DNA from 3 places in the Kitasatospora brasiliensis genome. Region 2 is predicted to be linked to each of the others. Evidence: predicted binding sites of a transcription regulator. Region 2 holds the regulator's gene; each other region holds the start of a gene.
The links. The regulator HrcA, encoded in region 2, represses chaperone genes, less so after heat shock. The targets are predictions, from matches to a motif close to TTNGCACTCNGNNNNNCNGAGTGCNAA.
Positions count from the first base shown of each region.

Region 1: a site for HrcA is predicted at 783-809, ahead of groL (chaperonin GroEL). Genes of this name have one in related genera too.
Region 3: a site for HrcA is predicted at 1,092-1,118, ahead of groES (co-chaperone GroES). Genes of this name have one in related genera too.

Region 1 is NZ_JAUOOW010000006.1:139,832-142,098, reverse strand. It holds gene QWJ13_RS23415 (cold-shock protein) at 416-619, shown strand; gene groL (chaperonin GroEL) at 965-2,267, shown strand, end outside.
Region 2 is NZ_JAUOOW010000001.1:1,590,769-1,593,035, forward strand. It holds gene dnaJ (molecular chaperone DnaJ) at 1-433, opposite strand, end outside; gene hrcA (heat-inducible transcriptional repressor HrcA) at 501-1,535, opposite strand; gene htpX (zinc metalloprotease HtpX) at 1,821-2,267, shown strand, end outside.
Region 3 is NZ_JAUOOW010000002.1:938,561-940,827, reverse strand. It holds gene groL (chaperonin GroEL) at 1-529, opposite strand, end outside; gene groES (co-chaperone GroES) at 645-950, opposite strand; gene QWJ13_RS12185 (hypothetical protein) at 1,200-1,511, shown strand; gene QWJ13_RS12180 (THUMP-like domain-containing protein) at 1,678-2,267, shown strand, end outside.

The sequences.
Region 1 (2,267 bases), on a different contig from region 2:
CCTTTTCGCCCGCGCTTCTTCCGGGCGTGCTGCACCGCCCCCAGGGCGTTCGGCCGGTGGCACCGGCGAGTGAAACATGTCAGGCCGATGTCAGAATTCCTGCGGTCATTTGCGTAATTCGTCCGCTATGTCCGGCGCGGAATGCCGAGATCATTCCGATTCGGCCCGTACTGTCCCTTGACACCCCGGCGGAATTACCGGCGGCTGGCCCTGTTGCAGAGGGCGTCGATCCGGATACATTCAGCGGCGGTCGACGCAATCACCCGCTCGCCGGAAGCCGCCTGGCGTCCTGCGCGGAGGACTGCGGCGTGCACGGCTGCGCCCAGGGGGGGTTCCCCGGGCCGGCCTTCAAACCAACCCGGGCCCGCGACCTGCGGGCCCGTGAAGGGCCAGCACAGCACTAGGGGAGTTCGGAATGGCTCAGGGCACCGTCAAGTGGTTCAACGCGGAGAAGGGCTACGGCTTCATCGCGGTCGACGGTGGTGCGGACGTCTTCGTCCACTACAGCGCGATCCAGATGGACGGCTACCGCACCCTCGAGGAGGGCCAGCGGGTCGAGTTCGAGATCTCTCAGGGACAGAAGGGCCCGCAGGCGGACATGGTCCGCGCGGCGGTCTGACCCCTTCCGACCCCAGGAGCTCGGCGCGGCCCCACGGCTGGTGACCAACTCGCTTCTCGACGGGCCCGGACGACTCGTGTCGTGCGGGCCCGTCGGCGTTCCCCGACGGCCTCGACGGCGTTCCCGGAGGGCTCCGGCGGCGGCTCGCGGATCGTCGGTGGGGCTTGCACTCGACCACCGTGAGTGCTAATCATTGGCGTTAGCACTCACAGTGTGAGAGTGACAGCGGACCGGGTCGGTGAGGCCCCCGGGAGCGGCAGGGAATGGACCTCCGCGCACCAGGGCCGTCCGTCGCGGGCACCCCTTGGTCCGAGCAGTCGACCGTGTCCCGGAGGACCACTTCTGATGGCCAAGATCATCGCCTTTGATGAGGAAGCTCGCCGCGGCCTTGAGCGTGGCATGAACCAGCTCGCCGACGCGGTGAAGGTCACGCTCGGCCCCAAGGGCCGCAACGTCGTGCTGGAGAAGAAGTGGGGCGCCCCCACGATCACCAACGACGGTGTCTCCATCGCCAAGGAGATCGAGCTGGAGGACCCGTACGAGAAGATCGGTGCGGAGCTCGTCAAGGAGGTCGCCAAGAAGACGGACGACGTCGCGGGTGACGGCACCACCACCGCCACCGTGCTCGCCCAGGCCCTGGTTCGCGAGGGTCTGCGCAACGTCGCCGCCGGCGCCAACCCGATGGCCCTGAAGCGCGGTATCGAGAAGGCCGTCGCCGCCGTCTCGGACCAGCTGCTGGCCCAGGCCAAGGACGTGGAGACCAAGGAGCAGATCGCCTCCACCGCCTCCATCTCCGCCGCTGACACCCAGATCGGCGAGCTGATCGCCGAGGCCATGGACAAGGTCGGCAAGGAAGGCGTCATCACCGTCGAGGAGAGCAACACCTTCGGCCTGGAGCTTGAGCTCACCGAGGGCATGCGCTTCGACAAGGGCTACATCTCCGCCTACTTCGCCACCGACCTGGAGCGCATGGAGGCGACCTTCGAGGACCCGTACATCCTCATCGCCAACTCCAAGATCGGCTCGGTCAAGGACCTGCTCCCGCTGCTGGAGAAGGTCATGCAGAGCGGCAAGCCGCTGGTCATCATCGCCGAGGACGTCGAGGGCGAGGCCCTGTCGACCCTGGTCGTGAACAAGATCCGTGGCACCTTCAAGTCCGTCGCCGTCAAGGCCCCGGGCTTCGGTGACCGCCGCAAGGCCATGCTCGGCGACATCGCCATCCTCACCGGTGGCACCGTGATCTCCGAGGAGGTCGGCCTCAAGCTGGAGAGCGCCGGCATCGACCTGCTGGGCACCGCCCGCAAGGTCGTCATCACCAAGGACGAGACCACGATCGTCGACGGTGGCGGCGACAGCGAGCAGGTCGCGGGCCGCGTGAACCAGATCCGCGCCGAGATCGAGAACAGCGACTCGGACTACGACCGCGAGAAGCTCCAGGAGCGCCTCGCCAAGCTGGCCGGCGGCGTGGCCGTCATCAAGGCCGGCGCGGCCACCGAGGTGGAGCTCAAGGAGCGCAAGCACCGCATCGAGGACGCCGTCCGCAACGCCAAGGCCGCCGTCGAGGAGGGCATCGTCGCCGGTGGTGGCGTCGCGCTGCTGCAGGCCGGTGTCGCCTTCGACAAGCTGGAGCTGGACGGCGACGAGGCCA
Region 2 (2,267 bases):
TGCAGGTGACGGCGGTGTCGACCTGGAGTTCCTTGGTGGTGCCGAAGGCGGCCTCCTCCAGGGTGATCTCCAGCCGGATCATGGCGTCCTGGCCGCGGCGGGTGCGCGAGCGCGGGCCGCGCTGGCCGGCCGCGGCGCCGAAGAAGGCGTCCATGATGTCGGAGAAGCCGAAGCCCGCCGCGCCGGCGCCGAAGCCGCCCGCACCGCCGCCGCTCGGGGAGAGCGGGTCGCCGCCGAGGTCGTAGACCTGGCGCTTCTGCGGGTCGGAGAGCACCTCGTAGGCGGCGTTGATCTCCTTGAACCGCTCCTGCGTCTTCGGGTCCGGGTTGACGTCCGGGTGCAGTTCGCGCGCCAGGCGCCGGAACGCCTTCTTGATCTCGTCCTGCCCCGCATCCCGTCGGACGCCGAGTACCGCGTAGTAGTCCGTGGCCACCAAATGCTCCGCTTGTTCCGCCTGTAGTAGTGCTGCGACTGGTTGGCCCTCCGCGGAGGGCCGCTTGCTAGGACTCGGCCAGGATCTGGCCCACGTACCGTGCCACCGCCCGCACCGCCCCCATTGTGCCCGGGTAGTCCATCCGGGTCGGACCGATCACACCCAGTTTGGCCACGCTCTCGTCGCCCGAACCGTAGCCGACCGAAACGACCGAGGTGGAATTCAGCCCCTCGTACGCGTTCTCCCGGCCGATCCGGACCGTCATCGCGGCGTCCCCGGTCTCGCCCAGGAGGCGGAGCAGGATGACCTGCTCCTCCAGGGCCTCCAGCACCGGCTGGATGGTGAGCGGGAAGTCGTGTCCGAAGCGGGTCAGGTTGGCCGTGCCGGCCAGCATGATCCGCTCCTCGTTCTGCTCGGCGAGCGTCTCGAACAACGTCGCCAGGACCGTGCTCACGGTCGGCCGGTCGACCTGCTCGAACAGCGCCGGCAGCTCCTCCAGCAGCCCCGGGACGTCCGGGAGGCGCTGGTTGATGGCGCGTGCGTTGATCCGGCCGCGCAGGTCCGCCAGGAGCGTCTCACCGACCGTGCCGGGGCAGTCGACCATCCGCTGCTCGACCCGACCGGTGTTGGTGATCAGCACCAGCATCACCTTGGCCGGGGCCAGCGCCACCAGCTCGATGTGCCGGACGGTGGAGCGCGTCAGCGAGGGGTACTGCACCACCGCGACCTGCCGGGTCAGCTGGGCGAGCAGCCGCACCGTGCGGGCCACCACGTCGTCCAGGTCGACCGCGCCGTCCAGGAAGTGCCGGATGGCCCGGCGCTCGGGGGCGCTCATCGGCTTGATCTCCGCGAGCTTGTCGACGAAGAGGCGGTACCCCTTGTCGGTCGGGATGCGTCCGGCGCTGGTGTGCGGCTGGTGGATGTAGCCCTCCTCCTCCAGCGCCGCCATGTCGTTGCGCACGGTCGCCGGCGAGACCCCGAGGTTGTGCCGGTCCACCAGGGCCTTGGAGCCGACCGGCTCCTCGGTGCCCACGTAGTCCTGCACGATCGCGCGGAGCACGGCGAGCTTGCGTTCGTCCAGCTGGCGGACCTCACCGGCCATGGGGCACGCACCTCCGTCTTCGCACGTCGTCCGTCTGTATGCCTTGCTGCGGGCCGCTCCGAGAGGGCCCCGGCCTTGGCACTCTGAACGCCCGAGTGCCAGATCCGTACCTGCCAGTGTAAGGCCCGGGTCCTACGGCAGGAACGGCCCGACCGGGGTGATCCTCCCCGCAGTTCCGCACCGGCCCACGCGGGCCCGGCAGTTCGATCCTCCCGGCGCCGGGGTGGTGCCGGGAGGCCGTCCGGGTGGCAGCATCGAAAGCGACGGCGAACGGAGGAGCAAGCGATGTCGAGCTCGGGCCAGCACACCCGTTTCGCGCCCGACCGCGGCCTGACCGGCCGCATGGTCGCGACGATGTTCGTGATCGGGCTGCTGTACGTCGGTTTCACCGGCCTGCTGATCGCGCTGCTGCGCGGCGCCTGGCCACTGATCGTGCTGATCTCCGGCGGGCTGTTCGTGGCCCAGTTCTGGTTCAGCGACAAGATCACCGAGCGGGCGATGGGCGCCCACCAGGTGTCCCCGGAGCAGTTCCCCCAGCTGCACGGCACCGTCGACCGGCTCTGCGCGCTGGCCGACATGCCCAAACCGCGGGTGGCGGTCGCCGACAACGACATGCCGAACGCCTTCGCCACCGGCCGCAACCCGCAGAACGCGGTGGTCTGCGTGACCACCGGGCTGCTGCGCCGGCTGGAGCCGGAGGAACTGGAGGGCGTCCTCGCCCACGAGCTGTCG
Region 3 (2,267 bases), on a different contig from region 2:
CCTCGACGGTGATGACACCGTCCTTGCCGACCTTGTCGATCGCCTCGGCGATCAGCTCGCCGACCTGGGTGTCCTGCGCGGAGAGGGACGCGACGGCGGCGACGTCGTCCTTGCCCTCGATCTCGCGGGCGACGGACAGCAGGTGCTCGGAGACGGCGGCGACGGCCTTGTCGATGCCCTTCTTCAGGGCGGCCGGGCCGGCGCCGGCGGCGACGTTGCGCAGACCCTCGTTGACCAGGGCCTGGGCCAGCACGGTGGCGGTGGTGGTGCCGTCGCCCGCGACGTCGTTGGTCTTGGTGGCGACCTCCTTGACGAGCTGCGCGCCAAGGTTCTCGTACGGGTCGTCCAGCTCGACCTCACGGGCGATGGTGACACCGTCGTTGGTGATGGTCGGGGCGCCGAACTTCTTGTCGATGACGACGTTGCGACCCTTGGGGCCGATGGTCACCTTGACGGTGTCGGCCAGCTTGTTGACACCGCGCTCCAGCGAGCGGCGGGCGTCCTCGTCGAACTGAAGAATCTTCGCCATGTTCCCTATTCCCTCGGGGCTACGACCGGCCCACCGGCCGCCGAACTACGTGAACCAACAACCACGCCCCGGGCCCCTGTCACTGGGACACGGATCCGGGGCGGGTCGGAACGTCTTACTTCTCGATGATCGCGAGGACGTCGCGGGCCGAGAGCACCAGGTACTCCTCGCCCTGGTACTTGACCTCGGTGCCGCCGTACTTCGAGTACAGGACGATGTCACCGACGGCGACGTCGAGCGGCAGACGCTGGCCGTCCTCGAAGCGGCCCGGGCCGACGGCCAGGACGACGCCCTCCTGGGGCTTCTCCTTGGCGGTGTCCGGGATAACCAGGCCGGAGGCCGTGGTGGTCTCGGCGTCGAGCGGCTGGACCACGATGCGGTCCTCGAGCGGCTTGATGGCAACCTTGCTGCTGGTGGTCACGTCCGAGCTCCCCTTCGGAGATTACGGGGTTTTCTAACGGGTAGGGGCGATCCTGCGGGCCTGCCGTCGCGGGGGTCAGACACGCGTCGTCGCGTTAGCACTCTCCAGGTGGTGAGTGCCAAGGACGACCATAGGGCCGTGTTAGCACTCAGTCAACCAGAGTGCCAACGGCGCGCCCTGAGATCTCCGGTTCGAGGCCGAGTAGCCGTACTCATGTGCGGTCCACGCCCCGGCGGGCAGACTCGCCGCATGACCGACACTCCGGTGCGCGTCGGCCCGTCCGACACGAAGGACGCGACGCTCGCGCTGCTGCTGTTCCCGCTGCTGGCCGCCCTGCCGGCCATCGTGTTCCGGCTCGGCTCGGCCACGGCCGAGGCCGCCGGCTACGACACGGGCGGCACGCTGATGACCGCCGTGCTCTGCGCCGCCGTGATCGGCTGGTGCATCCCGTTCACCGTCTTCTCGCGCGCTCTGCGGGCGGACTACCGGGCCCTGCCGATCGCCGCCGCAGTCGCGCCCTTCGTGGTGCCTCTGCTGCTCGCCCTGGGGGCGTTCCGGTGACGACGCCCGAGCCGCCGAAGCCCTCGGGATGCCCCTGTCCATCGCCTTCCGCACCCGGCGCACCGGCTACCGGGGTCCTGTCGGTCGCCGCCGCGGCGGCCCCCTTCCTGGCGCCGGGCTGGGCCATGGCGGGCTTCCCCGGTCCCTGACCCGCGAGAATGGGCCCGTGGACACCGAGAACCTGCAGCCGCTGTTGACGCCCGAGGGCCAGGCCCTGCTCGCCGAGCTGCGCGAGTTCGCGCCCGAGGAGGAGCTGGCGCTGGCGACCAGGCTGCGGCGGGAGCATCCGGCGGAGCTGGTGTCGGCGGCGTTCGGGCAGGCGCGGCTGCGGCAGCGGGCGCGGGCGAAGTTCGGGGCGGACGCCGACCTGATGTACTTCACGCCCAACGGGGTCGAGCAGTCCACCCGGCGCAGCGTGGCCGAGTGGCGGGCGCGGCGCTTCGCCGACCTGGGCGTGCGGCGGCTGGCGGACCTGTGCTGCGGCATCGGCGGGGACGTGCTGGCGCTGGCCCGGGCGGGCATCGAGGTGCTGGCCGTGGACAAGGACCCGGCGGCCTGCGCGGCCACCGCCGCGAACGCCGCCGCGCTGGGCCTGGCCGAGCTGGTCGAGGTGCGCTGCGCGGACGTCGCCGAGGTGGACGTCACCGGCTACGACGCGGTGTTCACCGACCCGGCCCGGCGTACCTCGCGCGGCCGGGTGTTCGACCCGGAGGCGTACGCCCCGCCGCTCTCCTGGGCGATCGAGGCCGGCCGGCG